DNA from 3 places in the Ochrobactrum sp. P6BSIII genome. Region 1 is predicted to be linked to each of the others. Evidence: predicted binding sites of a transcription regulator. Region 1 holds the regulator's gene; each other region holds the start of a gene.
The links. The regulator PhoB, encoded in region 1, activates phosphate uptake and scavenging genes when phosphate is short. The targets are predictions, from matches to a motif close to TGTCATNNANCTGTCAT.
Positions count from the first base shown of each region.

Region 2: ppk2 (polyphosphate kinase 2) is a predicted target of PhoB. The motif match lies at 2,566-2,582, and genes of this name have one in related genera.
Region 3: FHW00_RS17925 (esterase-like activity of phytase family protein) is a predicted target of PhoB. The motif match lies at 6,777-6,793, and genes of this name have one in related genera.

Region 1 covers NZ_JACGXB010000001.1:279,121-289,036, reverse strand. Annotated here, with positions in the region: gene FHW00_RS01285 (aminotransferase) at 1-420, shown strand, start outside; gene FHW00_RS01280 (PstS family phosphate ABC transporter substrate-binding protein) at 593-1,639, shown strand; gene pstC (phosphate ABC transporter permease subunit PstC) at 1,796-3,289, shown strand; gene pstA (phosphate ABC transporter permease PstA) at 3,289-4,608, shown strand; gene pstB (phosphate ABC transporter ATP-binding protein PstB) at 4,672-5,445, shown strand; gene phoU (phosphate signaling complex protein PhoU) at 5,541-6,263, shown strand; gene phoB (phosphate regulon transcriptional regulator PhoB) at 6,409-7,095, shown strand; gene FHW00_RS01250 (hypothetical protein) at 7,489-7,674, opposite strand; gene FHW00_RS01245 (cell wall hydrolase) at 7,731-8,678, shown strand; gene FHW00_RS01240 (hypothetical protein) at 8,758-9,030, opposite strand; gene FHW00_RS01235 (aminopeptidase) at 9,203-9,916, shown strand, end outside.
Region 2 covers NZ_JACGXB010000005.1:213,940-223,855, forward strand. Annotated here, with positions in the region: gene FHW00_RS09145 (DUF930 domain-containing protein) at 1-216, shown strand, start outside; gene FHW00_RS09150 (transporter) at 527-1,510, opposite strand; gene ppk2 (polyphosphate kinase 2) at 1,580-2,488, opposite strand; gene FHW00_RS09160 (TIGR03364 family FAD-dependent oxidoreductase) at 2,719-3,843, shown strand; gene phnX (phosphonoacetaldehyde hydrolase) at 3,857-4,678, shown strand; gene FHW00_RS09170 (efflux RND transporter periplasmic adaptor subunit) at 4,867-5,919, shown strand; gene FHW00_RS09175 (efflux RND transporter periplasmic adaptor subunit) at 5,955-7,025, shown strand; gene FHW00_RS09180 (efflux RND transporter permease subunit) at 7,022-9,916, shown strand, end outside.
Region 3 covers NZ_JACGXB010000013.1:52,836-62,751, forward strand. Annotated here, with positions in the region: gene FHW00_RS17890 (peptide chain release factor 3) at 1-779, opposite strand, end outside; gene FHW00_RS17895 (HdeD family acid-resistance protein) at 950-1,513, opposite strand; gene cls (cardiolipin synthase) at 1,852-3,309, shown strand; gene FHW00_RS17905 (endonuclease/exonuclease/phosphatase family protein) at 3,357-4,223, opposite strand; gene FHW00_RS17910 (coniferyl aldehyde dehydrogenase) at 4,348-5,736, opposite strand; gene FHW00_RS17915 (lysoplasmalogenase) at 5,726-6,445, opposite strand; gene FHW00_RS17920 (hypothetical protein) at 6,474-6,638, opposite strand; gene FHW00_RS17925 (esterase-like activity of phytase family protein) at 6,848-7,936, shown strand; gene FHW00_RS17930 (hypothetical protein) at 8,245-8,436, shown strand; gene FHW00_RS17935 (alpha/beta hydrolase) at 8,559-9,916, opposite strand, start outside.

The sequences.
Region 1 (9,916 bases):
ATTGTTGCGGGTGCCGATATGGTGTCCAATATCGCCAAGGTGATGGACAATCTGCAAATCTGCGCCACACGCGCCCCGCAGGTGGCTGTTGCCCGTGCGCTTGCGCCGCTGGAAGCCTGGCGCAATGACAACCGCAAGGAGATTGCGCGCCGGGCGGCAGCACTTCGTTCTGTTATGGCGGGTGTCGATGGCTGGCGCGTCGAGGCGGTGGGAGCCTATTTTGCCTTCGTGCGCCATCCCTTTGACGGTGTATCCTCTGTGACGGTGGCCGAGCGCCTTGCGAAGTCGCTCGGCATTGTCACATTGCCGGGCGTCTTCTTCGGTGAAGGACAGGAAGCCTTTCTGCGTTTTGCCTTTGCCAATGCCGATGTAGCGGGCATTGAGGCCACGGGAGCCCGTCTGCCGCGCCTACGGCTTTGATTCCCATAACAGTTCCAGTAGCTCTTCCAATGCCTGCGAAACCCCACACAATTGGTGGCGCGGAGCATTGATACAAACCTGTAACATTACTGTCATATGAATGTAATATAGAGCGCGTAGACGGCTACTGACGCTAATCGTCATAGGCTTTTTACAACAGGAGCTGCTGCTCATGAACAAGATGATTTCCTCGACCGCGGCGCTGGCCATTGCTGCCGTTCTGTCGGTTTCCGCTGCCCAGGCGCGCGATCAGATTCAGGTTGCCGGTTCCTCGACCGTGCTGCCTTATGCAAAGATCGTCGCTGAAACCTTCGGCGAAACCTTCCCGAACTTTAAGACGCCGGTTGTTGAATCGGGCGGTTCGGGCGCTGGTATCAAGGAATTCTGCAAGGGCGTCGGTGAAAACACCATCGATATCGCCAATGCATCGCGCGCCATGAAGGACACGGAACTGAAGTCTTGCGTCGACGCTGGCGTCAAGGACGTTCAGGAAGTGCGCTTCGGTTATGACGGCATCGTATTCGCGACCGACGCAAAGGGTCCGGATTGGAAGCTGAAGCCGGAAGACGTCTACAAGGCTCTGGCTGCCAAGGTTGTTGTCGACGGCAAGCTGGTCGACAATCCAAACACCAAGTGGAACCAGGTCAACCCGAACCTGCCGGATTGGGACATTGCTGCCTACATCCCGGGCGAAAAGCACGGTACCCGTGAAGTTTTCGAAGAAAAGGTTCTTGCTGACGGCTGCAAGCACTCGGGCGCTCTGGACGAAATCAAGAAGGCCGGTCTCGACGACAAGGCTGCCGCTTCGGCCTGTATCGCAGTTCGCAAGGACGGCAAGGCTGTCGACATCGACGGCGACTATGCTGAAACGCTGGCTCGCATCGACTCCAACAAGACCGGCGTTGGCGTTTTCGGCCTCTACTTCTACGAAAACAACGCCGACAAGCTGAAGGTTGCGACCGTCAACGACATCACGCCGTCGGCTGCCACCGTTGCCTCGGGTGAATATCCGGTTTCGCGCCCGCTGTTCTTCTACGTGAAGAAGGCTCACCTCGGCGTCGTTCCGGGCCTCAAGGAATATGTTGATTTCTTCCTGAACGATCAGATGATCGGTCCTGACGGCCCGCTCGCTGAATACGGTCTGGTTCCGGCTCCGGACGCAGAGCGCGAAGCACAGCGCGCTGCCTTCACCGACGGCAAGACGATGGCTGCAAAGTAAGACTAAAACTGTGGAACGCGGGGATGAAACCTCCCCGCGTTCTTCTCCTTTCGCGCCATTCTAATATGAGAGGCGCAATCGCGCGGAACTGACAGTCTGGTCATAGGGGTCATGTCTTTGTCGTTTCGCATTTTTCAGGGCAACCGGGGAAATTGAATGTCCTTCTTTCTGGTTCTCGTTAGCGTCATTGCAATCGGGTTAGTCGGCTTCTTTATCGGCCGTCAGCGCGCTGTTGCACTGGACAAAGCGCAGCCTGTCGCCCCACAAGGGCCGACGGCCGAGAAAATGCATTCCCGCCCGCATTATCATGGCTGGTGGGTTTTCCTCGTTTCTGCATTGCCTGCAGTTCTGTTTCTTGCTGTCTGGGCCATCGGAGCGTCTGTATATCTCGATCACAGCGCCTCTTCGCGCCTGCCCGATGCGGTCGAGGGTGGTTCCTATACCAATCGCAGCCTTCAGCTCGGTATGGTGCGCGGTCTCGCCAATGGACTTGAGCGCCTGACGCCGGCTGAGCTGGAAAGCTTCCCGTCCAACTATCAGGATGCGCGCACGGTTCTCGGCAATAAGGGCGTGGCTCTCGCGACCGAGGGCCAGGACTACATGGTGCCCATCGCCCTCTATCTGAAGAAGGCGACGGACCTGACGCATACTATTGGCGCTGCCGTGGCGCTGGTCATTGCTGTTGCCGGTCTGATTTTCGGCCTCTCCACGATCAACCGCCGCATGCGCGCCCGCAACAATGTCGAGCGTATCGTGCTGTGGGGGCTGATCGCCGCCTCCGGCATCGCTATTCTGACAACCATCGGCATCATCTGCTCGATGCTGTTCCAGACGATCAGCTTCTTTCAGGCTGTTTCCCCTTGGGACTTCTTCTTCGGTACGGTCTGGGATCCGCGCTTTGCCGCTGCCGGTTCCGGTGGTGAAACGGGCCAGTTCGGTCTGATCCCGCTTCTGGCCGGTACACTCTATATCGCGCTTGTCGCGATGCTGTTCGCGGTTCCGGTTGGCCTGTTCGCCGCCATCTACATGGCCGAATATGCCTCGCCGCGCGTGCGCACGGTGGTCAAGCCGGTGCTGGAGCTTCTGGCCGGTATTCCAAGTATCGTCTACGGCTTCTTCGCCCTTGTGACGGTTGGCCCGTTCCTGCGTGACCTTTCCGCCGCGATTGCGGGCGGGCAGGGCTTCATCATGGCGCAGAGCGTTCTGACCGCCGGTCTCGTCATGGGCGTGATGCTCATTCCTTTCGTGTCGTCGCTCTCCGACGACATCATCACTGCCGTTCCGCGCACGCTGCGCGACGGCTCGCTCGGTCTTGGCGCAACCCGCTCCGAAACCGTCAAGCGTGTTGTGCTGCCTGCGGCTCTGCCGGGCATTGTCGGCGCACTTCTGATGACAGCCTCACGCGCCATCGGCGAAACCATGATCGTGGTTCTGGCGGCAGGCGTTGCGGCACGTATCAATATCAATCCATTCGACGCGATGACCACCATCACGGTGAAAATCGTCAATCAGCTGACCGGCGATCTTGAGTTCAACTCGCCGCAGACGCTGGTTGCCTTTGCGCTCGGCATCACGCTTTTCGTCCTGACGCTGATCATGAACATCTTTGCGCTGCACATCGTGCGCAAGTACCGGGAGCAGTACGAATAATGACCGATACGACCTTCAACGCAAGCGGCGCGGTTTCTGCAAAGCCGGTGCGCCGCGATATCGGGCTCAAGCGCCGCTATGCCGCCGAACGCCGCTTCCGCCTCTATGGCATTGCTGCAATCGCCATTGGCGTGTTCTTTCTCTGCGCGCTGCTGTTCTCGGTTTTCTCCAAGGGCTACACCGCTTTCTGGCAGACGACGCTTTACCTGCCGGTGAAGCTTGAAGCGCAGGTGATCGATCCGGGCAACAAGCGTGCGACCGATCCGAATGTGCTGATCACAGCGAACTATCCGCTTCTGGTGCGCAACGCCCTTGCTGAAAAGCTTGGCGTGTCACCCACGGACCGTCCGGCTATGCGCGATCTCGGTCGCTTCTATTCGGATGGCGTACGCATTCAGCTTCGCCAGATGGTGATGGACAATCCGTCACTCATCGGCACGACGCAGACCGTTCCGGTTCTGGCAGGCGCAGACATCGATTCCGCCTTCAAGGGGCAGATCGACCTGACTGTGCCCGAAACGAACCGCAAGGTTTCTGACCGTCAGATCGGCTGGATGAAGACGCTTTCGGAAGAAGGCGTCATGAAGGAAGCCTTCAATACCGGCCTCTTCACCTATGGCGCATCGAGCCGCCCGGAAACATCCGGTCTCGGTGTGGCGCTGGTCGGCTCGCTCTATATGATGCTGATCGTGCTGGGTCTGGCTCTGCCTATCGGCGTCGCCGCATCGATCTATCTGGAAGAGTTCGCCAAGAAGAACCGCTGGACCGATATGATCGAGGTGAACATCAACAACCTCGCAGCCGTACCGTCCATCGTGTTCGGTCTGTTGGGTCTGGCAGTTTTCGTCAACTTCTTCGGCCTGCCGCGGTCGGCTTCGCTGGTCGGCGGTCTGGTTCTGACGCTGATGACGCTGCCGACGATCATTATCGCAACGCGCGCCGCTCTTCGCGCCGTACCGCCATCAATCCGCGCCGCAGCGCTTGGTCTCGGCGCTTCCAAGACACAGATGGTCTTCCATCACGTCCTGCCGCTTGCCGCACCCGGCATTCTGACGGGCACCATCATCGGGCTTGCCCATGCGCTTGGTGAAACCGCTCCGCTTCTGCTGATCGGTATGGTGGCTTTCGTGGCGGATGTTCCGTCCACTCCGATGGAACCGGCGACCGCCTTGCCTGTCCAGATCTATATGTGGGCCAATGAAGCAGAACGCGCCTTTGTGGAACGCACGTCCGGCGCTATCATCGTCCTGCTTCTGTTCCTGGCCGTGATGAACATTGCAGCAATCATTCTGCGCCGCCGGTTCGAGCGCCGCTGGTAAACGGGAGTCGAAGCTATGAACTTGATGACAGAACGTACTCTCGAGAAAGCCGTAGGAGAAAAGATGAACGCCAACGCCAGTTCCGTAAAGATGCGCGGCGACAAGGTTTGCGTATTCTATGGTGAGAAGCAGGCCCTTTTCGACGTCAATCTGGATGTTCCGGAAAAGATGGTGACGGCGCTGATCGGTCCTTCCGGCTGCGGCAAGTCGACATTCCTTCGCTCGCTCAACCGCATGAACGACACGATTGAAGGTTGCCGCATCGGTGGCAAGATCACCCTCGACAATGAGGATATCTACGATCCGAAGATCGATGTGGTGGAACTGCGCGCCCGTGTCGGCATGGTGTTCCAGAAGCCGAACCCGTTCCCGAAGTCGATCTACGAGAACGTGGCTTACGGCCCGCGCATTCACGGTCTGGCCCGCTCCAAGACCGATCTTGAAGAAATCGTCGTGACGAGCCTTCAGAAGGCCAGCCTGTTCGAGGAAGTGAAGGATCGCCTTCACGATGCGGGAACGGGTCTTTCCGGTGGTCAGCAGCAGCGCCTGTGCATTGCACGTGCGATTGCGGTTAGCCCGGAAGTCATTCTGATGGACGAACCCTGCTCGGCGCTCGATCCGATTGCCACGGCAAAGGTGGAAGAGCTGATCGACGAACTGCGCCAGAACTACACGATCGTCATCGTCACCCACTCCATGCAGCAGGCGGCTCGCGTTTCGCAGCGCACCGCCATGTTCCATCTCGGCAATCTGGTCGAAGTGGGCGATACGGAAACGATGTTCACTGCGCCGACCGAAAAGCGCACGCAGGACTACATCACCGGACGCTTTGGCTAACGGACTGGGGCAGGGGACAAGTCTCCCTTGCTCGCGGACTGTGCCAGAACCAACAGAAGTGCGGCTTCCCCGCAATTTATATTACGAGGTCTACCATGCCGTCTCAGCATACCGTTCGTTCCTACGATGAGGAACTGAAGTTTCTCACCCACAAGATCGCCGAAATGGGCGGACATGCGGAACGTATGGTCGAACAGTCGGTCGCCGCTATTGTCAACGCGGACAACGCTCTCGCACAGCGCGTCATTTCCGACGACCTGATCCTCGACGCCAGCGAACGCGAAATCGACGACAAGGCCGTGATGATCATCGCCAAGCGTCAGCCAATGGCTGTCGATCTGCGCGAGATTATCGGTTCGATCCGTATCTCCGCAGATCTGGAGCGTGTTGGCGATCTGGGCAAGAACATTGCCAAGCGCGTTGCAGCCGTTTCGGAGTCCCGCCAGCCGGTCAAGCTCTATCGTGGCCTTGAAACTCTGGCCGAACTGGCGCTGACCCAGCTGAAAGACGTGCTCGACGCCTATGCGTCGCGCTCGGTGCAGCAGATCAATGTCGTGCGTGATCGCGACGACGAGATCGACGCCATGTACACCTCGCTGTTCCGTGAGCTGCTCACCTATATGATGGAAGATCCGCGCAATATTTCTGCCTGCACGCATCTTCTGTTCTGCGCCAAGAATATCGAGCGCATCGGCGACCATGCGACCAACATCGCGGAGACCGTCTATTACATCGTGACCGGCCTGCAGATGCCTGCCGAACGACCGAAGGAAGACCTGAGCCACGGCATCGTCGTGGATGAGGCACGCAAGCCCTGAGTAAGCGCTGCGTTTGGAGCACATCAGGACGGCTTTGCCGAAAGGTGCTCCAAATGCGGTGGAGAATGAGTGAATAGCGCGGCGACACGCGGTCGATGGGGGGACGTGTATCTTCCGCTCGCCGGATTTTAATAGGGAATATTGGATGTCACAGGTACCCAAAATCGCTGTGGTGGAAGACGAAGAAGCGCTGAGCGTTCTGCTGCGCTATAATCTTGAGGCTGAGGGCTATCAGGTGGATACGATGCTACGCGGCGACGAGGCTGAAATCGCGCTGCGCGAGAACGTACCGGATCTTCTCATCCTCGATTGGATGCTTCCTGGCGTATCCGGCATCGAACTGTGCCGCCGTCTGCGCCAGTGGCCGGAAACGGAACGTTTGCCGGTCATCATGCTGACCGCTCGCGGTGAGGAAAGCGAACGCGTTCGCGGCTTGAGCGTCGGTGCTGACGATTACGTGGTGAAGCCGTTCTCTACCCCTGAGCTTCTGGCTCGCGTCAAGGCCATGCTGCGTCGCGCCAATCCAAGCCTGCTGTCGCATGTGCTGAAGGTCGGTGACCTGGTGCTCGACCGCCAGCAGCATCGTGTTTACCGCAAGGAAAAGGAAGTTCGTCTTGGACCGACGGAGTTCCGCCTGCTGGAATATTTCATGATGTCGCCGGGTCGCGTGTTCTCACGCAGCCAGCTTCTCGATGGTGTCTGGGGACCGGACATTTATGTCGATGATCGCACCGTCGACGTCCATGTCGGACGCCTGCGCAAGGCTATCAACTTGGGTCGCGCGCTCGATCCGATCCGCACGGTACGCGGCGCCGGTTATTCTTTCGGCTGATTGAACTTCGATAAAAACTGCTCTTTGAGCCCGTCTTTCGTGACCGAAAGGCGGGCTCGATCACTTTTGGACGTGCCCGTTTTGCCAGTTGCTCAAGCCACCCGATTCGGCCAGATGAGGCGCTGAAAAGCCCTAAAATGGCCAATCTCACGGAATGTTACGCAGCTTGCATCAAAGTTGAAGGAACCGGCGCAGGACTTGCTAAAACAGTTACGCCGCAGATTTTCCCAGCCCGATGAAGCAAGATATATCAAAATTTTACAGCAGTTGCGAATTAAGGCAGCGATGTGGCCTGTATTGGGGAACTATGATTTCCATCAAATCAAAGGTTTATCTCTTTTCTCTAGGTTCATTAAGAAATTATTAATAGTTTTGAATGGTTTGTGTGGGTAATTACGCTCGTGATTCGGGTTTCATTTGCAGCCGTTTCGATGGTTTCAGCAATTTCGGAATTTGACCCATTGCCTTTTTTTGGCCTAAAAATTCCAAAACCTTGAAGAAGACGAGCGACGGCAGGTTGTTTGATTTTTGATCTTCGCTTGCTTTGACTTGCACCGCAGCTAGACCCGCACTGGTCATTATTGGCCTTCGGATCGACTGCTTCAGTTAAGGGTCCTGAATATGAGACTGAGCCGTTGACGCGCGCTGGTAATTGGAAGCTGCCTGTATTGGCAGGACTGCTCGTAGCGCCCTTCGTAGTGACGGGCTGCACGACGACCGGCACCACAGCCAAGACTGAGAAGACGGCGGCTGTAAGCCACGTCAAGTCGGTTAACGGCGTCAAGACCTATACCTACACGGCGAAGGACAAGGAGTGCCTCGAGCGCGCAATGTTCTTCGAATCGAACCGTTCCAGCCCTGATGGTCTGATGGCCGTTGGTACGGTCGTCATGAACCGCCTCGCATCGGGCCGTTATCCGGATACGATCTGTGGCGTTGTTGGCCAGAAGAACCAGTTCGCGCCCGGCGTGCTCAGCCGCAAGATGGAATCGGGCAAACTGCCCGACGTTCAGGCCGCAGCCGATGCTGTGCTGAAGGGCCAGCGCCATCCGAAGCTGAAGAACGCCATGTTCTTCCACACGGCTGGCCTGTCATTCCCGTATGACAACATGCATTACGTGCTGGTTGCCGGCGGTAATTCGTTCTACGAGAAGCGCAATCGCGACGGTTCGTTGCAGAACCCGGTGCCGCAGGAGCCATACAATCTGGCTCTCGCCTATTCGCCGCAGTCGCCATCCACGCCGCAAGATCCGTCTTATGACGTGACGCTGCCACAGGCCGGACCCGTGCCGGAAGCAGCGCCCACCGTACAGGTCGCGCTGGCGGATGCCGCAAAGATGGAAACCTCTATACGGGGCAGCGGCCTTGGCCCGCAGGCACGTGGCAATCGCCTCTCGCACCAGAATGGTGTAGCGCAGGCACAGCCGCAGATTCAGCAGGTCGCGTCCTACCAGCCGCAATTCGATACGTCTGCGCCTGCCAGCCAGCCGCAAACGCTCGGCTATGCCGCAGCAGACCAGAAGCAGGCCGATGCAATCGGCGCGCTGCTTCTGTCGCAGGATCGTCCAGAAACGCCTCTATAAGTTGATTTGAACAGCTTCGGTGCGGGCTAATCTTTCCGATTGGCCCGCATTTTCATTTGAGCCCCGCAATCTGCCGTAATTAGCGGGGGCGAACTACGACCGGACGATAGATCGGCTGATAGAGCATGATTGGCCGGTCGTAAAAATCGACGCGGTTTTCCCATGCGCGGCGATCCGCCCGGCGGTCGAGATCGAGCCGTTGCAGACAGTTGGCAAATGCGTCGGTCCGAGGCTTGAAACCATAGCCGAGACATGTCCGTTCATCGGCAGCGCGGCGCTCTTCCGGCGTCATGGTGACACAACCGGCCAGCAGGCCTGCAAGTCCCAATAATACAAGCGCTTTCTTGTTCATTCTCTTTGCTTTCCATATCGCTGACCGCAGCATCGAGTATAGACCATATCCTGAAAAGAACGTGGTTTAATTGCGCCATCTGATAAACTGGCGGCGAGTGTACAGAAGTGATTCTTTCATGGCGCCCCCTTTCTTGAGGGAGGCGCTTTCGCATCAAAGAGGTCCGCAGCCCATGGCTCACGATATGCAAAATCCCGTCATCGATCCGGTAAAGCTCGAACGTCTGGCTGAAGTAGCCGTTCGCGTCGGCCTGCAATTGCGCGAGGGGCAGGATCTGATCATCACGGCGCCTGTTGTTGCCTTGCCGCTGGTTCGACTGATTGCCAAACATGCCTATAAGGCGGGCGCGGGTCTGGTGACGCCGTTCTTCGCCGATGACCAGATTGCGCTGGCTCGCTATGAAAATGCGCCGGATGCGAGCTTTGACCGTGCTTCGACCTGGCTCTATGAGGGCATGGCCAAGGCTTATTCGGAAGGTGCGGCGCGTCTTGCGATTGCTGCCGACAATCCGATGCTTCTGTCCAGCCAGGACGCCGCCAAGGTCTCGCGCGCCAATCGCGCCAACTCCAAGGCCTATCAGCCAGCGCTGGAAAAGATCGCCGGTTTCGACATCAACTGGAACATCGTTTCCTATCCGAATGCGGCATGGGCGCAGCTGATGTTCCCCAATGAGCCGGAAGAGGTGGCGACCCGCAAGCTGGCGGAGGCCATCTTCGCCGCTTCGCGCGTTGATGTGGAAGATCCGATTGGTGCATGGGCCGCGCATAATGCAGCGCTTCGCACCCGCACCCGCTTCCTGAACGGCAAGGCTTATAGCGCCCTGAACTTCAAGGGTCCGGGCACGGATCTGACGGTTGGGCTTGCCGATGGTCACGAGTGGCATGGT
Region 2 (9,916 bases), on a different contig from region 1:
GCTTTCCCCGACATGCTGGCGTGCGCCGGAGGTTCCGTTTCCAACACCGGCCTGACGGTCAGCAACGGTGCGTTTCGCAGCCGCGCCCAGTGGTATGGCGTGGACTTCAAGTGTCAGATCGATGCCGAGGCGATGTCGATCCAGTCCTTCAGCTATGCCATTGGTCACGCCATTCCCGAAAGCGAATGGGGCGCACGGCAACTGCCAAGAGACTAGAATATGAAGTGATGAGACAAGGCTTGCAGCATTTGCTACAGTCCTCGATGTAATGCCCCACGAAACTAACATTGAATGGAGACAGGCATGAAAGTCGTATTTGTGACGACCGCTGTCCTCGCTCTGTCGGTTACGGCTGCGATGGCAGACTGCACTTACCATAGTGCGCAATCTTCTACCAAAATGGAAAAGCCGCAAACAACGGCGAGCGCAGAAACTACGGCACCCACCCAGAAATAACTATACTCCCAATGGGAGGTGTCGTGTGAAACGGTGCCTCCTGTTTGGGACACGCCCCCACCGATGCTAGTCAAAACCGCAGGCTGATACCGGCCTTGCGGAGAAGCCAATAGAACAGCGCTGTCGCGCCTACCCCCAGCAGCATCGCCCAGCCAAAACCGGACCCATCGCCGGTGAAGGGCAGTCCGGCGGTGTTCATCCCGAAAATCCCGGCAATCAGCGTGCCCGGCAGCAGCAAGGCGCTCATCACCGCCATTACTTTAAGGCTGCGGTTTGAATCATCCGCCAGTTCCGCCGCGATCTCTTCCTGAAGCAGCCGCGCACGATCATTGACCATGACGATTTCACGGTCGAGCCGCTCAAGCCGCATGGAAAGCCGCTTCAAAACCGCATGGCCCATATCGGGTAAGGTCCAGTCCAGACGGTCTTCTTCTTCGAACAAAGCCACCATACCGGCCACCGGGCGGTGCAGTGAAACGGCCAGACGGCGCACTTCCTTGAGGTCCCGGCGCTCGTCGTTCAACCGCTCTGTCACCAGCCTGTCTTCCACGGAATCGAGCATTTTGCTCGCTTCGTTGAGCCTTTTCGCCGTATTCTTACAGAAACCTGTCACCACGGCCTCGAACAGTTCATAGGCCGTTGCCGGGCAGAACCCGCTTGCGAATGAATGGCGGACCCGGTCGATGGCTTCCAGCGGATGCCGCCTGCCGGTGACAAGGAGCCCGCTCGTCACCGCAAAATGCAGGCGACCGATAGTCGTGGACATGCGCTCCATGTCCTGATGCATATCGGCGATGACACCGTGGATCGTCCCGGCCTCATGGCTGAGCACCAGACTGTCGTCATGCCCCTCCAATATTGCCCGCGCCGACGCTGGCAAGCCGCATCGTTCCGAAAGCCAACCCTGTGCGCGCTGATCGACCAGATCGACATGCAGCCAGACCCAGCCATCATGCGCGGCCAGAGCGGCGGCCACCTCATTGGCTTTCAGTTCAACCACCGGCTGGTCGGGGCGCTTGTGATAAGCACCCACCAGACCGGGACTATGTTCCATGTTGGAACCGCGAATGATGTTCAATGTCGTATACCGATGCTCGGCGCAAAGCGGCCTCGCACGTAATGTTCAATAGACTTCCGGCACATACATTTCGGACGGGGTCTGGTGACGCACATAATCGTCATGACGCACACGTTCCGGCAAATGAATGGCAGACTTCGGCACATCCTCATAAGGTATCTGCGTCAGAAGATGCGCAATGCAATTGAGGCGCGCCTTCTTCTTATCGACGGCCTCGACAACCCACCATGGCGCTTCCTCAATATGCGTGCGATGCAGCATCTCTTCCTTGGCCTTGGTGTAGTCTTCCCAATGCACGCGGCTTTCAAGGTCCATCGGAGAAAGCTTCCACTGCTTCAGCGGATCGTGGATACGCATGTTGAAGCGGAATTCCTGCTCCTCATCGGTGATCGAGAACCAGTATTTGATGAGAATGATCCCGGAGCGCACGAGCATGCGTTCGAACTCGGGAACGGAGCGGAAAAACTCTTCCAGTTCGTCCTTGGTGCAGAAGCCCATGACCCGCTCGACACCGGCGCGATTATACCAGGAGCGGTCGAACAGAACCATTTCGCCAGCGGTCGGCAGATGCGGCACATAACGCTGGAAATACCACTGATTGCGCTCGCGTTCGGTCGGTGCAGGCAGCGCGACAACGCGGCAGACACGCGGGTTGAGGCGCTGGGTCACGCGCTTGATCGCGCCGCCCTTGCCAGCAGAATCACGGCCTTCGAACAGCACCACGACCTTGAGCTTCTTGTGCTGCACCCAGTCCTGAAGCTTGACCAGCTCATGCTGGAGGCGAAACAACTCGCGGAAATACAGGCGGCGTTCCAGCGTCTGCTCGGCAGGGCCGGACATGCCCTCGGCGACCATCGCGTCCAGACGCTCTTCCTCGATCTGCATTTCCAGCTCTTCATCGAAACTGTCGGCGATTTCCGCCTTGATACGGTCCAGATGGCTGTTCTCGAACATGTTCACACCATAAGCTGAAGATTATCCCCGAAACCGCAGCGGCTCCGCGCGATTGCACAGAATACTAGAAGCCCCTCATGACGGTTTCGTGACGTAATTTCGTCGGTCACACCCCTTCTTACTTTCCCCCAAGACTTTCTGTCGTCCGCCTCATCACATGTCGACCGTCATCAAACTGAAATATCTATCAGCCATGGCAGGATATGTGTTTCGGTGAGGACAGAACCCAGATGAAGAATACATACGATCTTTTGGTTGTCGGCGCGGGCATTGTCGGCCTTTCCACCGCGCTTGCCGCAGCCCGAAAAGGCAAGAAGGTCGTTGTTGTCGAGCGCAATGCCAAGGCTGTCGGCGCATCGATCCGCAATTTTGGCTTCGTCACCATATCCGGCCAGAAGGCTGGCGATCACTGGGCACGTGCGCGGCGCGCCCGCGATATCTGGGCCGAAATCGCCGACGATGCGGGTATTGAGATCATCCATCGCGGATTGGTCATGCCTGCTTACCGCGAAGAAGCGGAAACCGTGCTGGATGCTTTTCTGAAAACGCCGATGGGTGAAGACTGCCGCAGGCTGACACCCGGCGAAGCACTGGAACATGTGCCGTCAATCCGCGCCGATGGGATGCGCAGCGCGCTCTTCAGCCCGCATGAACTGCGCGTCGAATCGCGCGACGCCATCCCGAAAATTGCCGCGTGGCTGGAACGCCGCCACGGCGTCACCTTCCACTGGAACACCGCCGTCAATGTCATTGATGGCAACAAAATTGCCACCAGTCGGGGCGTCATCGAAGCGGAAGCCACAGTTGTGTGCCCCGGCGACGATTTTTCAACTTTGTTTCCAGAACGCATCGCCGCCTATGATCTGCGCATCTGCACGTTGCAGATGCTGCGCGTCATGCCAGCCCAAGCAGCGCGTTTCGGCGCGGCCGTCATGTCTGACTTGAGCTTTGGCCGCTATGATGGCTTTGCCGATCTGCCGGAAGCCAAAGCGCTCTGTGACCGTCTTGATGCCGAACTTGGCGAAATGCGCCGCGGTGGCATTCATCTGATCGCCGTGCAATCCGCCGACGGTTCGCTGGTGGTGGGCGACAGCCATGTCTATGGCAATGCCCCCGAACCTTTCGCACAGGAACGCTTCGATACGCTGATCATGGAAGCCTTCGACCAGATATTCGATCTGCCGGGTCGCGAGGTCATCGGGCGCTGGTGCGGAACCTATGCTTCGGCCAGCGACCGCGTGGTCATGGTTGACGAACCCGCCGACAATATCCGCCTCGTCATGGTCACAGGCGGAACCGGCGCTTCGACAGGCTTTGCGCTCGGTGAGCAGGTCGTCAATTCACTCTACGCATAGAAACGGAGCAGTCATGGGACATCTCAAAGCAGTCGTGTTCGATTGGGCGGGCACGGTCATCGACTTCGGTTCCTTCGCGCCAATGGGTGTGTTTGTGGAAGCATTCGCGCAATTCGGCATTGAGGTTTCGATTGCCGAGGCGCGCGAACCCATGGGCCGTCCGAAATGGGATCACATCGAAGCCATGCTGGCGCAGCCGCGCATTCATGCCGCATGGGAAGCACACCACGGCCACGCACCGACACAGGCCGACATTCAGGCCGTCTACGATGTGTTCGTTCCGCTTAACGAAAAGGTCGTCGATCAATATGCTGATCTGGTGCCGGGTGCCGTAGAAACGGCCCGCGCATTGCGCGAACGCGGCCTCAAGATCGGCTCCACGACCGGCTACACCCGCTCGATCATGGAGCGCGTCCTGCCGCTTGCCAAGGCGCAAGGGTATGAAACCGACAATCTGGTCTGCGCCGGAGATTTGCCGCACGGCCGCCCAACCCCGATGAACATGTACCAGTGCTTTCTCGATCTCGATGTCTGGCCAGCGCATGCTGTCGTCAAGGTTGACGATACCGGCGTCGGGATAGACGAAGGACGGGAAGCCGGATGCTGGACAGTGGGCGTGTCGCTGAGCGGCAACGAAGCGGGCGTCACGCCGGACGAACTGGCCAAAATGAGCGAAGCCGAAAAAAACGCGCTTCGCGAAAAGGCATCTGCCGTTCTTTCCCGGCACCAGCCCGACTACATCATCGATACGGTTGCCGATCTCCTTCCGGTCATAGAGGCAATCGAACAACGGCTCGCCAATGGAGAACGCCCCCGTGCCTGTAGCGGCGCCTGAGCGAAGCCCGCTACCGAATTAATTTGACGCAAACGTAAAAAAATAAGCTTTCGTTGAAACCCGTTTGATTGCATTCTCCCGGACATGCGAACCACCGGGATCGTTCAATGATTGCAAAACCTTCCTTCCGTTTCCTCCGCTCCGGACGAAGCGTCATATTCGGAACCACGGCTGCTTTTGCATTCTGCATGTCGGCAATGACATTTGTCGTTCCAGCCCATGCCGATTCCCGCAATGTGGTTGCGGTTGCGGTGATGAAAGTCGCGGCAAGCGATTATCAACCTAAATTGACGCTGTCCGGTGCGATCGAAGCCCGTTCGCTGGTCAACACATCGTTCCGGCTTGGCGGGCAGGTTGTGGAGCGCAAGACAGAGATCGGCCAGCATGTCGAAAAGGGCGAGCTGATCGCCCGCATCGACGATGCCGAACAGCAGGCAAATCTGCGTGTCGCCCAGGCATCGAAGGATGCAGCGCAAGCACAGCTCGTTCAGGCGGATGCGAATTTCAAACGCCAGAAGGCGCTGCTGGCTCAGGGTTTCACGACCCGCAGCACCTATGATCAGGCAAACCAGACCCTGCAAACCGCGCAAAGCACGCTGGCGAGCGCCGAAAGCCAGCTGAGCGACGCGCGCGATCAGCTGTCCTATACCGAACTGCGCGCCCCGGTTTCCGGTGTCGTGACAGCGCGCAACATCGAGGCGGGTCAGGTGATACAGGCCGCCCAGACGGCATTTTCCATTGCTGAAGATGGCCCCCGCGATGCCGTCTTCGACGTGCAGGAAACGCTGGTGAACCATGCCAAGGACGGCATGGGCGTAACAATCGCGCTTCTGTCGGACGCTTCAGTGGTTGCCGAAGGTCAAATCCGCGAAATTTCTCCCGTCGTCGACGCACAGACGGGCACAGTCAGGGTCAAGGTCGGCATCGCGCACACCCCGCCCCAGATGGCGCTGGGCGCGACTGTAACCGGAACAGTGCATATGGAGAACCGTCAGGTCATCGTCCTGCCATGGAGCGCCATGACCTCCGACGCCGGGCACGCCGCCGTGTGGCGGGTGGCTGGAGATACGAATGTCGCAACATTGGTGCCGATCACCGTGCTTTCCTATGAAAAGGAACGGGTGATCGTGGATAGCGGCCTGAACGACGGCGAACTGATCGTCACGAAGGGCGCACAGATGCTGCGTTCGGGTGAGCCGACCGAAATCATGCAGACGCAGGAAGGGGCGGTTGCGCAATGACGCGAGATATCCGAAAGCCCGTTACCCTGCCCTTCATGCGCGCCGCCGTCCTGATGGCCACCATTGCGCTTGCTGCCTGCGGCAAGAGCGATGAAGGCGACGCCAAGGCTGAACCCGTCCGCCCGGTTCTCTACATGGTTGTCGAACCAAGGCCCGCCACGCAGGCCGGTTTTGCCGGTACGATCGAGCCGCGTTATTCGACCGACCTCGCCTTCCGCGTGCTCGGGCGCATTATCACCCGCCCGGTACAGGTGGGCGATCTGGTGCAGAAGGGTGAAACCGTCGCAACGCTCGATCCGTCGACGCTCGATCTGGCGATCCAGTCGGCAAAGGCCGATCTTGCAAGCGCCGAGGCGCAATTTGCCAATGCCTCGGCCAGTGAAGAACGGCAGCGTATTTTGCTGCAAGGCAACAATGTTTCCCAGGCCGATTACGATGCTGCCAGACAGGCGCGCGACAGTGCCAACGCCAATCTGGAAAAGGCCCGCGCCGGGCTGAAAAAGGCGCAGGACCAGCGCAGCTATGCCGTGTTGCGCCCCGACTATGACGGGGTGATTTCGGCAACCAATGCCGAGGTTGGACAGGTCGTGTCCGCGGGTCAGGCCGTGATGACGGTGGCGCGCCCGGACATTCGCGAAGCCGTGGTCGATATTCCCGACAGTATGACCCAGTATTTTGCGCCCGGCGCTGCTTTCAATGTGCAGCTTCAGGCCGACCCGTCAGTGACCGGTGCAGGCACCGTGCGAGAAGTGGCCCCGCAGGCCGATGCGCAGACGCGCAGCCGCCGGGTGAGAATTGCGATCGAAAATCCGCCCGACGGTTTCCGCCTTGGCGCGACCATTCGGGCGGCTCTGGCAACGCCGGAAAAAAATCTGGTGCGGCTGCCGATCCAGGCTTTGCGCGAGGATAGTGGCAAGACAAGCATCTGGATCATCGATCCCGACAAGCAGACCGTTTCGCTGCACGATGTTCAGGTCATCGAACGGCAGGGCAGCAATTTCGTCGCCGGTGGCGTCGATGTCGGAAGCTATGTGGCGATAGCCGGCGTACATGAGTTGAAAGAAGGACAGAAAGTCCGTCTGGACCAGAAAGGAACTGGCCTGTGAAAAAGGGATTCAATCTGTCCGACTGGGCTTTGAACCACAGATCGCTGGTCTGGTATTTCATGCTCGTATTTCTGGTCGCGGGCTTCGTATCCTATCTCGATCTCGGTCGCGAAGAAGACCCGGAGTTTACCGTCAAGACGATGGTGGTGCAGGCCAACTGGCCGGGCGCGTCGGTTGAGGAAACGCTCAATCAGGTGACCGACCGCATCGAGAAGAAACTCGAGGAACTCGACACGCTGGATTATACGCGCAGTGTCACCACTGCGGGCCAGTCGGTTGTCTTCGTCTTCCTCAAGGATACGGTGCGCAAACGACAGGTCACCGACGCCTGGAACGAAGTCCGCCATATGCTGGACGACATCAAGCCGGACCTGCCGAGCGGCGTCTACGGGCCTTATTACAACGATAAGTTCGGCGATGTTTTCGGCAATATCTTCGCCTTCACCGCCGACGGTCTGTCGATGCGGCAGCTGCGCGACTATGCCGAAGACGTGCGCGCCAAGATTTTGACGCTGCCCAATGCCGGTAAGGTCGAGCTGATCGGCGCGCAGGACGAAGCGATCTATCTCGAATTCTCGACGCGGCAGGTGGCGGCGCTCGGTCTCGATCAGCAAGCCGTGCTGCAAGCCTTGCAGGACCAGAACGCAATAACGCCCTCCGGCGTCGTACAGGCAGGACCGGAACGGATCAGTGTCCGCGTCAGCGGCCAGTTCAATTCCGAAGCCGATCTGCGCGCAGTCAATCTGCGTGTCAATGACCGGTTCTTCCGCCTTTCCGATGTCGCGACCATCACGCGCGGCTATGTCGATCCGCCAACATCCATCTTCCGCGTCAATGGCGCAGATTCCATCGGGCTTGGCATCGGCATGAAGCCGAACGGCAATCTGCTCGAATTTGGTGCAGCGCTCGACAAGATGATGCAGCAGGTGACGGCGGAACTGCCGGTCGGCGTCAAGGTATTCAAGGTGGCCGACCAGCCGCATGTCGTGAAGGAAGCCGTTTCCGGCTTCACCAGCGCGCTGTTCGAAGCCGTGGTCATCGTGCTTGCGGTCAGCTTTGTAAGCCTTGGCTTGCGCGCCGGTTTCGTGGTGTCGCTCTCGATCCCGCTTGTGCTTGCAATCACCTTCCTGTCGATGTCGCTTCTGGATATTTCGCTCCAGCGTGTGTCGCTTGGCGCGCTCATCATCGCACTCGGGCTTCTGGTCGATGACGCCATGATTGCCGTCGAAATGATGGTGGCGCGACTGGAATTCGGCGATCCGATCAACAAGGCTGCAACTTACGTTTATTCGCATACTGCATTTCCGATGTTGACCGGCACGCTTGTGACCATTGCGGGCTTCATTCCAATCGGCCTCAATTCCAGTCAGGCTGGCGAATATACCTTTACACTCTTTGTGGTGATCGCCGTCTCGCTTGTGGTTTCATGGATTGTCGCGGTGCTGTTTGCGCCGCTGCTCGGCGTCACCTTCCTGCCCAAGAAAATGAAGCCCCATGCGGAAAAGCGCAGCCGCTTCTTTGAGGCCTTTTCCAGGGCGCTATTGTTGGCGATGCGCTATCGTTGGGTGACCATCGTCACCACGATCCTCCTGTTTGCGGTTTCGGTTTTCGGGATGCGCTTCATCGAACAGCAGTTCTTCCCGCAATCGGATCGTCCGGAACTGGTTCTCGACTGGACCTTGCCGCAAAACAGCTCCATCGCCGAAACGCGGGCGCAGATGGAGCGTTTCGAACAAACGATGTTGAAGGATAATCCCGATATCGAGCATTGGAGCACCTATGTCGGGCAAAGCGCGATCCGCTTCATTCTTTCCTTCGACGTGCAGCCGAACAATCCTTATTTCGGTCAGATGGTCGTCGTCGCCAAGGATGTCGAAGCGCGTGATCGCTTGAAAGCCAAGTTCGATGAAGTCTTCCGCAAGGATTATGTCGGCACCGACGTTTACGTGAAATTTCTGGAGCTTGGACCGCCGGTCGGACGCCCCGTGCAATACCGCATTTCCGGCCCTGACATTCAGAAACTGCGCGGCATAGCGCAGGATTTTGCCGGTATTCTCAGTGCCGATCAACGGCTCGGCGTGGTGAACTATAACTGGAACGAACCCGGTCGCGTGATCCGCGTCGATGTCATGCAGGACAAGGCGCGCAAGCTTGGCATTTCGTCCAAGGATATTGCCACGACTCTCAACGGTGTCGTCGGCGGCATTACCGTTACGCAGGTGCGGGATTCGATCTATCTGATCGATGTCATCGTGCGCGCGCAAAAGCACGAACGCGATTCCATCGACACTTTGCAGAGCCTGCAGATTGCGACGGGCAACGGCACTTCCGTGCCGCTCGCATCTATCGCCAATTTCCGTTACGAGCTTGAGCAACCCGTCATCTATCGGCGGTCGCGCATCCCGACCATCACTGTGGCGGCAGGCATCATCGACAAGACGATGCCCGATACAATCGTGAAAGATCTGGGTCCTGCCATCAAGGCTTTCGCCGACAAGCTACCGGCTGGCTATTACATCCAGACAGCAGGCACGGTTGAGGAAAGCGGCAAGAGCCAGGGACCGATTGCAGCCGTTGTTCCGTTGATGCTGTTCGTGATGGCGACTGTGCTGATGCTGCAATTGCAAAGTTTCCAGCGTCTGTTCCTTGTTGTGGCGGTTGCGCCCCTCGGCTTGATAGGCGTGGTTGCAGCGCTTCTGCCGAGCGGCAAACCGCTTGGTTTCGTTGCTATTCTGGGCGTGCTGGCGCTGATTGGCATCCTGATCCGAAACTCGGTCATCCTGATCGTGCAGATTGAGGAACACATCACTGAAGGCATGAAACCATGGGATGCAGTGATGATTGCCAGCCAGCATCGTATGCGCCCCATTGCACTGACGGCGGCGGCGGCA
Region 3 (9,916 bases), on a different contig from region 1:
TCGATCAGGTCGCGCACGCCGTAATTCTTCAGCGCCGAACCGAAATAGACCGGCGTCATATGGCCTTCGCGGAAGGAAGCAAGGTCAAACGGACGGCAGACGCCGCGCGCCAGTTCCGTATTTTCCAGCCAGGCTTCACGCTCGTTTTCAGGCAGCAATGCGGCGGCTTCTTCCGGGCCGCTGACCTTGGTCGGCTGCTCTTCATTGTCCTGACGGCGCATTGTATTGTTATGCAGGTCGAACGTGCCTGCAAAGCTCTTGCCGGAGCCGATAGGCCAGGTGATAGGGGCCGTATCGAGCGCCAGCTTTTCTTCGATTTCGTCGAGGATTTCGAGCGGATCGCGCGCTTCGCGGTCCATCTTGTTGACGAAGGTGACGATTGGAATGTCGCGCATGCGGCAGACTTCGAACAGCTTCAGCGTGCGTGGCTCGATACCCTTTGCGGCGTCGATGACCATGACGGCGCTGTCGACTGCGGTCAGCGTGCGGTAGGTGTCGTCTGCGAAGTCTTCGTGGCCCGGCGTATCGAGCAGGTTGAAGATGCAGTCCTTGTATTCGAAGGTCATCACCGAGGTCACGACCGAGATACCGCGGTCGCGTTCGATGTTCATCCAGTCCGAACGGGTCTGAATGCGATCCTTCTTGGCCTTCACTTCACCGGCAAGCTGGATGGCGCCGCCAAACAGCAGCAGCTTTTCGGTCAGCGTGGTCTTACCGGCGTCCGGGTGCGCGATAATCGCGAATGTGCGGCGCTTGGAAACGGGATTGTCAGCAGGCATGAAGAAACTCGTGATGGCGAAATGTTGGACCGCGCAAATATGCGCCGCAAAGATGTTGCGCTGCATCTAGCAGTCATTGGGCAGAATCTCAACAAGCGCCGTGTCCCGCATAGGGCTAGAATTGAAAAAGCGGCACTGAACACGCCGCTTTTATAGAAATGATCAGGATTTTACCGGCTTTTGATGCCAAGACCGAAGGCGATGTAAGTCCAGCCCTGGAAAATCAGATCGATAGCCAGGAAAAGGCCGAGGATGAACAGGCTGTTGACCGGCCATTGAATGGCGATGATAAGGCCGAGCAGCGCTGTGATGACACCACCGGCCACGATCCAGCCCCAGCCGGATGCCGGTTTCGACTTGAAGCCCATCCAGACGCGGAAAAGGCCGGAGCCGAGAAGGGCTGCCGCCAGCAGGAATGTCAGAATGCCTGCCGCCAATATGGGGTTGATGAAGGTGATGACACCCGCTGCCGCATAAAGCAGGCCGCTCAAGAGCCAGAAGAAAAACCGGCCCCAGGTCTTCACGCCGAAAGCATGGATGATTTCGATCACGCCGGCGATCAGCATCATCATGCCGACATAGTAGACCGAAACGACCGTGGCCAGCACCAGATTACCGAAGGCGATGCCGCCCAGAATGAGAAGCGCCACGCCGAGCGCAACGAACCAGCCCCACTTGGATGTCAGCTCTGTCGGTAACACCGGATTGTCGAAATCTTTGTTCGTCGTTGCCATCGAATAACCCTCTTGTCCCTCGAATTGTCGTGACCCAATTTTCGTAACCCACGCAACAATATAAGGCATGCAGAGCGTTTGACCAGCATTGGCAGCGCGTGCCGGTCAGACCAGCCTGTTGGGCGCATGAAACCACGCCTGTTTCAGGCGCAGGCGACCATATCTCTTTGTTTTTGCGCATAAACTAATTCGTGGCGGTTGCACTTTTTTGGCCCGTTTGGCTCTATCTCTTTGCCGTTACACCTGTTTTAATCTCTATCGGCTACATATTTCAGGAACTTGACGCGGGGGCACTGCCGGTTTCCCGGTACTCAATTGTTGTTGGAAAAGTCTGTTCGATGTTCGATCTGGTTTCCCATTATTGGCCGCATATTCTGGCTGTCCTGTCGATTGTGCTGGGCACGATAGCGGCTATTCATGCGACCATGACCAAGGACGAAGTACGCACCGCACTTGGCTGGGTTGGCGTGATCGTGCTGTCGCCCATCGTGGGGGCGGTCGTCTATGCCATTGCGGGCGTCAATCGGATCAGGCGCTCGACACTCACCCAGCAGCGCGCGCAAGGGCATATCGCGCTTTATCACCTCTCGCATTTCGACACGACCAACGATCTTGTGCGCGCCGCGTTCGGGCGACAGTTCGGCGCCATGAAAATTCTGGGCGATGCCGTCAGCCTTTATGATTTCACCAGTGGCAATCGCATCGAAATGCTGGAAACTGGTGATGATGCCTATGCCGCCATGCTGGAAGCCATTGGCAAGGCCGAGCGCAGCATCTTGCTGGAAACCTATATTTTCGACCGCGACGCCATCGGCATCCAGTTTGCCGAAGCGCTGGGCGCTGCCGTCAAGCGGGGCGTGGAAGTGCGGGTGCTGATCGATGCGGTCGGCGCGCGTTACTCCATCCCGAGCATTGTGAGCCTGCTCAAGGAAAATGGTGTGACGGTCGATGTCTTCAACGGCAACATCATCATCGGTCTGCGCCTGCCTTATGCCAATCTGCGCACCCACCGCAAAATCCTTGTCGTGGACGGGCGATACGGCTTTACCGGCGGCATGAATATCCGCGCCGGTTTCGTGCGGGCGATTGCTGGCGATGCGGTGGCAATCGATACGCATTTCCGGCTGGAAGGACCGGCCATTGCCGATCTCTTCCACATCGCTTCCGAGGACTGGCGGTTTGCAACGGGTGAATTGCTGACCGGTGACGCATGGCGCATTGCCGCGCCGGAAAACCCGCCGGGTACAGGTACGCTGGTGCGCGTGGTTGGCTCCGGCCCCGACAAGAATGTCGAAACCAACCATCGCATGATGATGGGCGCTTTCTCGATAGCCGAGCAGCATATCCTCATCATGTCGCCCTATCTGTTGCCGGATCGGGAACTGATCAGCGCGCTGGTCACGGCGGCGCGGCGCGGCGTGTCGGTGGATATTGTCGTGCCGGGGGTCAATAATCTCAAGCTTGTCGATCGAGCGATGCGCGCCCAGTTCGACCAGCTTTTGAAGGATGGCTGCCGCATCTGGCGTGCGGGCGGCGCGTTCAACCATTCCAAGCTGATGACGATTGACGGCACCTGGTCCTATGTCGGCTCCTCGAACATCGATCCGCGCTCGTTGCGGCTCAATTTCGAGATCGATCTGGAAATTCTGGATCGCGATGTGGCGCGTCAGGTGGAAGAACGGATCGGCAAGGTCATCGAGGAAAGCCGACAGGTCAATCTGACCCGTCTCAAGAATCGCCCGTTTCTGGTGCGCCTGATCGACCGGATCATCTGGCTGGGTTCGCCCTATCTATGAGCCGGTTCTGCTTGCGGGTATCTCCGGATTGAGATTGTGCAACAGGTCTATTTATTTTCACGCATTTCCAGACGCAAAACCGTTTCACACTTTTGCTGGAAATGCTCTATCGCCGTCTTCAGGTCGAGATGCGCCTTGATCGGCAGATGGTCGGATGCCATGCGCGCCAGCGGCGTGTTGTGAACCTCCACCGAGGTCACGAGATTATGCGGTGCACCCATCACCCGGTCGAGCGCGAAGACCGGAAAACGTGACGGAAAGCTCGGCACCGCCGTTGCAACGTGGTTGAAGGTCGGCATGAGCGCGGCGAGCGAGGAACGTTTGCCGATGCGCCATTCATTGAGATCGCCGATCAACAGCGTCGGTAGCGTGTCGGCTTCCTGCAAGGCGGTGAGGATGCTTTCCGCCTGCTGCTCGCGGGAGCGTTTCAGAAGGCCCAGATGCGCGGCGATCACGCGCAACGGTCCCGCCGGAAATTGCAGGTCGGCGACAAGCGCGCCGCGTGGTTCCACGCCGGGCAATTTCAGCTGTTGCACATTGCGGACAATGCCCTCGCGAAACAGCAGCACATTGCCATGCCAGCCATGCCCCTTGGGCATTGTGGAGGTGATGGGGACGGGAATGAGGCCGTGGCGGCGTTCCAGCAGGCCAAGGTCGAGAAGCCCCGACCGTTCACCGAAACGCTTGTCGGCTTCCTGCAACGCTATAACATCCGCGTCGATTTCGCTGATGACATCTGCGGTGCGCTGCGGATTGAACTGCTTGTCGATACCGATGCATTTGTGAACATTATAGGATGCAATAACAATATCACCGCCAGTGATATTGGCGTTGAGAGGCCTGAAACCTGGCCTGTTGCGGATCGCCGTCAGGATCGACTTCGATATCCGGTTTGCTTCCTTTTTCTTCTGCACCCTTTTCACCCGTAAGGTCGTCAGTTCAAGATGAATATTTCAAATCTATACTCTTCTATATAGATAGTTTGCTATGCAATTTGAACAGAGCGGCTACGCACAATTGAGTGTTTAGGGCAGATGTTCAGCGGGCAATGAAACGAACCAGCCTGTCGGTCAGGCCGCGATAGGGCGGCTTGATGAGGTCGCTTGGGGCAGGCGCATATTTCGTCAGTATCGGCATGGCCTTGGAAAAGGTCAGGAACCCATCATAACCGTGATACTGGCCCATGCCGCTCGCGCCGACGCCGCCGAAGGGCAGGCTTGTGCAGGCAAAATGATAGAGCGTGTCGTTGATGCAGACCCCGCCAGCAACCACATGGGCGAGGATCGTCTCGATCTCGGCTGTATTTTCGCTGAAACAATAAAGCGCCAGCGGGCGATCATGGCCAAGAACATGGGCAATGGCGTCGTCGGTCGAGCGATAGCTGATGATCGGCAGTAGCGGTCCGAAAATCTCTTCCGCCATGATGGCGCTGGTCGCTTGCGGCTCAAGAATGAGCGTCGGCGTCATGAGGCGCGGTTCGGCGGATGGCGCGAGCAGCTCGACGATGCCTTCGCTCTTGTCCTTCGCATCGGCCAGCAGGCCGGTTAGCCGCTGCAACTGCGCATCGTTGATAATGGTGGTGCGATCTGGATCTGCGGACGCGCCGCCAAAACGAGCCTGCATTTCCGCGCGCAGCAGGGCAATGAACGCGTCGCGTTTGCTGTGGTGGATCAGTATATAATCCGGCGCGATGCAGGTCTGCCCGGCATTGAAGAACTTGCCGTTTGCGATGGCGCGTGCGGCCCGCACCAGATTGGCGTTTTCGCTGACGATGGCGGGAGACTTGCCGCCAAGTTCCAGCGTCACGGGCGTCAGATTGGCCGCTGCTGCTGCCATGATCTTGCGCCCGACGGCGGTGGAACCGGTAAAGAACAGATGGTCGAAAGGCAGGCTGGCAAAGCGGGACGAAAGCGCTGCATCGCCTTGCACCACGGCAACACGATTGTCCGGAAAGACCGTGCTGATGAGTTTTTGCAGAAAGGCCGCCGTTTGCGGCGTGTGTTCGGACGGTTTGATCAGGACATGATTGCCTGCCGCAATGGCGGCCACCAGCGGCGCGAGCGCCAGATTGACCGGATAGTTCCACGGCGCGATGACGCCCACGACACCCAGCGGCACGAAGCGAAGCTCTGCTTTCGCTGGCCATAATTTCCAGCCCGCCTTGCGGCGTTTCGGCTTCATCCAGCGCTTGAGATGATGCAGCGCATCATCGATTTCGGCAAAGACCACGCTGGCTTCGCCAAGCAGGGTTTCATGGGCGGAGCGGTTTCCAAAATCGGCGCTGATCGCCTTCGCCATGTCGTCAAGTCGGGCCGCCAGGCCAGCGCGCAGGCGCTTGAGATCATCGATGCGCTGTTCATAGGGCGGGCGATGCTCCAGCCATGACTGACGCAGACGGGCGAAAGCCGCGTCGAGATTATCGCTCATGGGTGAAATCCTCCGTCGACCGGGCGAACAGGAACTGCGCCACATAATAGGTGGCGAGCACCCAGAACCCGCTCAGCGGAATGTCGAAGCGAAACCGGTCATAGGCCAGCAGCGTGTCGCTGACCATGAAGCACACACCGCCCAATGCCGCCAGCCAGGCGGCATAGTGTTGCGGTGTTTCCGGTTCCGTGCCGGTTGCCCGGCTAAAAGCCTGCGCGGCCATGACGCCGAGAGCCGCAGCATAGATGATGACGGGGATTTTCATGGCCCCCGGCAGGGCCGTCCAAAGGCCGGTAATCACCGCAAATGCCGCAAGCGAGAAGACGACGAAGGCGCCCTTGTTCTGTGCAAAGCGGGTATGGCGCGACAGGGCGTAAATATAGGCGCAATGGGTGATGAGAAAGCAGATCAGCCCGGCCATGAAATAGTCGCCGGGCAGCATCAGGAAAAAGTCGCCAAGGGCCGCGAGGGCAAGGCCGAAGGCCACGGCAAAGCCATAGGATTTCGAGCGCGGCTTACCGGAACAGAGCACTGCCGCCAGCAGGAACAGCGTTGCGGTCGGCTTGGTGAGATAATGCAGCCAGCGCCAGAAAGAGGTCTCGCCATTATAGCTCAGCAGACTGCCCGCGATGGCGCAGACCGCGCAGAACAGGAACAGTCCATAGAGCGTCCGATTCCGCCCGAATTCCAGCAGACCCTTGTGCCGCATCTCAACTCCCCCGATTTATGATGTGGGTTTATTCTTGTGTTGCCGCCGCCTCGCGCCGCCTTTTGCGGCCGATGCGTTCGGCACGGGTGGAAAGCTCCGTATTCCCCTCAAGATCGGTTTGCAGGATCAACCCTTCCTGCTTCAGCCACCGGATAATCTCGCCGAATGCGCGGTCGTAATCGGGCTGTTCCATGGCGGGCCTCTTAGTCGTTCTGCCGAGACAAACAACGCACAATCTATTGCTAACTATTTGTTTTTACGCATATGAAAACACAAAACCATTCCATACTTTTGCTGGAAATGCGTTCCGTTGCAAGGCGGAAAATGTCACCGTCATGAACGCTTCAAATCTTGCCGCTATCAGATAGGCTTTCTGTTTGTGAACCGGGCAAGGTGCGTTTGATGAAGTCTCCGCTTTTTGTTGCAGCATTTTACGCCGTTGTTTCTTTGACGACTGCGGCCTTCGCGCAGGATTTCAAAAAGCCCACGCTGCTTGGGGAGATCGTGCTGCCAACCGGCCTGCAAATCGCAGGCGTCGAGTTCGGCGGCATATCCGGCCTCGACTATGATGCGGCGCACGACATCTACTACGCCATTTCCGACGATCGTTCCGAAAAGGCGCCAGCTCGGTTCTATACGCTCAAGATCGTTGCTGACGAAAAGGGGCTGCACAGCGTCGATATCCTTTCCACCGTCACGCTGTTGAATGCCGAGGGCAAGCCCTTCGCGATCAAGGATGTCGATGCGGAATCCATTCGTTTCCATGCGGGCACCGGCACGCTGTTCTGGACCAGCGAAGGCGACCGCAACGGCAAGCCAGCCGTGCGGGAATCGCGCATCGATGGCAGCCTGATCCGTGAATTTACCTTGCCCGATTATTACATCCCGAATGGCGACGGCACACGCGGCATTCGCGACAACCTGTCCTTTGAAAGCCTGACCTTTTCGCCGGATGGCAAAACATTGCTCGTCGGGCTGGAAAATGCACTGCTTCAGGATGGTGACAAGGCAACGCTGGAAAAAGGCAGTCGCGCCCGCATACTCGCTTTCGATATTCTGTCCGGCGCGGTGAAGGCGGAATATGCCTATGATACGGGCCCGATCTTCACCAAGGCGACCAAGCTGCCCTATTGGAACGACAACGGCATGTCGGAATTTCTCGCCTGGGGTGATGATCTGCTGACGGTCGAACGCTCCTATGCGCATGGCGTTGGCAGCCAGATCAATTTCTACCGCGCGCGTTTTGCCGGGGCGACCGATACTAGCGGCATGGCGACACTCAAGGATGTTTCGCTGACGCCGATGGCCAAGGAAGCTGTCCTGCGGCTGGGGGAAGGTGATTTCGGCCTCGACATCGATAATATTGAGTCGGTCACCTGGGGTCCGATAATCGGCGGCCGTAAAACAGTGGTCATCGCTTCCGATAATAATTTCAATCCGGAACAATTTACTCAGTTTGTCATGTTTCAGCTTGATGAAGAAGCAAATTGAATTCAGGTTCAAGTATAAATCAATTAAGTAAGCATGGCAATTCTTCTAAATAAACCTGCATCAACCCGATGTGGGTTTATACAGCCATAAGCTGTTCAAAATATTGTGTTTTATAAAAATTACAGTCCGGTAGCGAAAATGTGACATCAGACTGTCGTCAAATCGATTATATATTCCAGCTTCGCCTTGGGAGCACTTTCAATCTGGTCAATCAGATTGGTGCTCCTCTTATGTATCTTACGCACATCTTGCCCAAAAACCGTTTCACACTTTTTGGGATGTGCGGTTCACCATTCAAGAGGGAATACATGCTGTCACAAGCCAAGGTAGACCAACTCGGAATTACGATCGATGTGTACCAGAAAGCGGCGAAGCAGTGGGTTGCTTCCGGCATTTATGAAGGCCATCACATCGTCGTCGAAAACCAGACGCAGGGTACCGCCGTCAGCGCATGGCGTGACCGGGCGCTTTCCGTTTCGGATTGCGGAACCGCTCAATAGCATTTGAGTTTGTTTCAAAAGGCGGCCAACGGTTGGCCCGCCGCCAATTTCTTTTCAAAGCCGGGCTGTTACGGTCGATTTTCAGATGACTGCAACAGCCGTTACTATCAAATTCCTTGGGGCTAGCCCCCGCGTTCCTCGAACCCTTCGGCATTACCTTCGTCCACCTTGTGACGCAGATATTGCTTCAGCCGGTTGATATCATCGCTCTGCCAGTTTTCGGCGCCGGTGATGTCACGCCAGGCTTCCAGATAATGCTCAGGGGCATAGACATGTCCATGCCCCATGGGCGCGCTGTCGGCAAATGCCATGTCGACCACCAGTTGCAGCGCGGTCACGATCGGATACCAGCGTAAATCGGCTGATACATCGGGACCGCGCGGCTCTTTCATCCAGTCCGGCTCGCGATAGAACATGCTGCTGTTGAAGAACACGATGGCATCGCTGGCATATTGCAGATAGATCGTGCGCATCACGCCCCATTCGTTGCCATTGCCGGGCGCTTCGCCATTCTGGTTCATGAAGCGCACGAAGGCGCCGTCGCGCACCACGGGCAGCCATTCCGGCGTATCGGCATTGCGGCTGCGCGTCAGCGAACGCCACAGCGCGCTGGGGAAGGGCGGGCCGCTCCACAGGGCGCCATTCAGAGGCGCATCCAATATTTCAAACAGCGATACCGAGCTTTGCGAATTGAAAGCGCCGAGGCTCAGACCATGCAGATAAATCTTCGGTCGTTTGTCGACGGGCAGGCTTTTCCAGTAATCATAGACCGTTTCAAACAGCGCGCGCGCCGACTCCGCGCCATATTCCGGCTGGAACAGCAGCGATAGCGGGCTGTTCAGATAGGAATATTGCATGGCAATGCTGGCCACGTTACCGTCGCGCAAATATTCCAGTCCGATCATGGCGGATGGATCGACCCAGCCCGTACCGGTCGGCACGATGATCACCAGCGCAGACCGGTCGAAACCTTTCTGCCGCTTCAGCTCTTCAAGCGCCTGTTGCGCCCGTTCCTGCGGCGTCCGGCTGACATTGAGCCCGGCATAGACGCGGATCGGGTCCATGGCCGTTCGCCCGGTAAAGGCGGAAATCTCGGCTGCGGTCGGCGCGGTGGCGACATATTCGCGCCCGGCGCGTCCCAGATCCTCCCAGTTGATCAAGGAGGCGGCGCTGCCGGTCTTGTCGGGCGAGGATGGCTGCACGCGGTCCGGCTCCATCAGGGCGTCATAGCGCTTGAAGGACGCATCGAGCGATTTGAAGGCTGTATTGATCAGCACGCCATTGGCGACGGTCCAGATCAGAAAAGCCGTCACCGAGGCCGCAATGACGTTTGCAACGCGCCTTGGCATGATGCGGCGCATCTTCGCCGAGAAATAGCGGCCGATGCGAATGAGGATGCGGGCGATGATCAGCAGCACCAGAAAGACGGCAATGGCAATCGCGGTCAGGGTCGCGGGATAGGCGGAAGGCACCGGCGGCA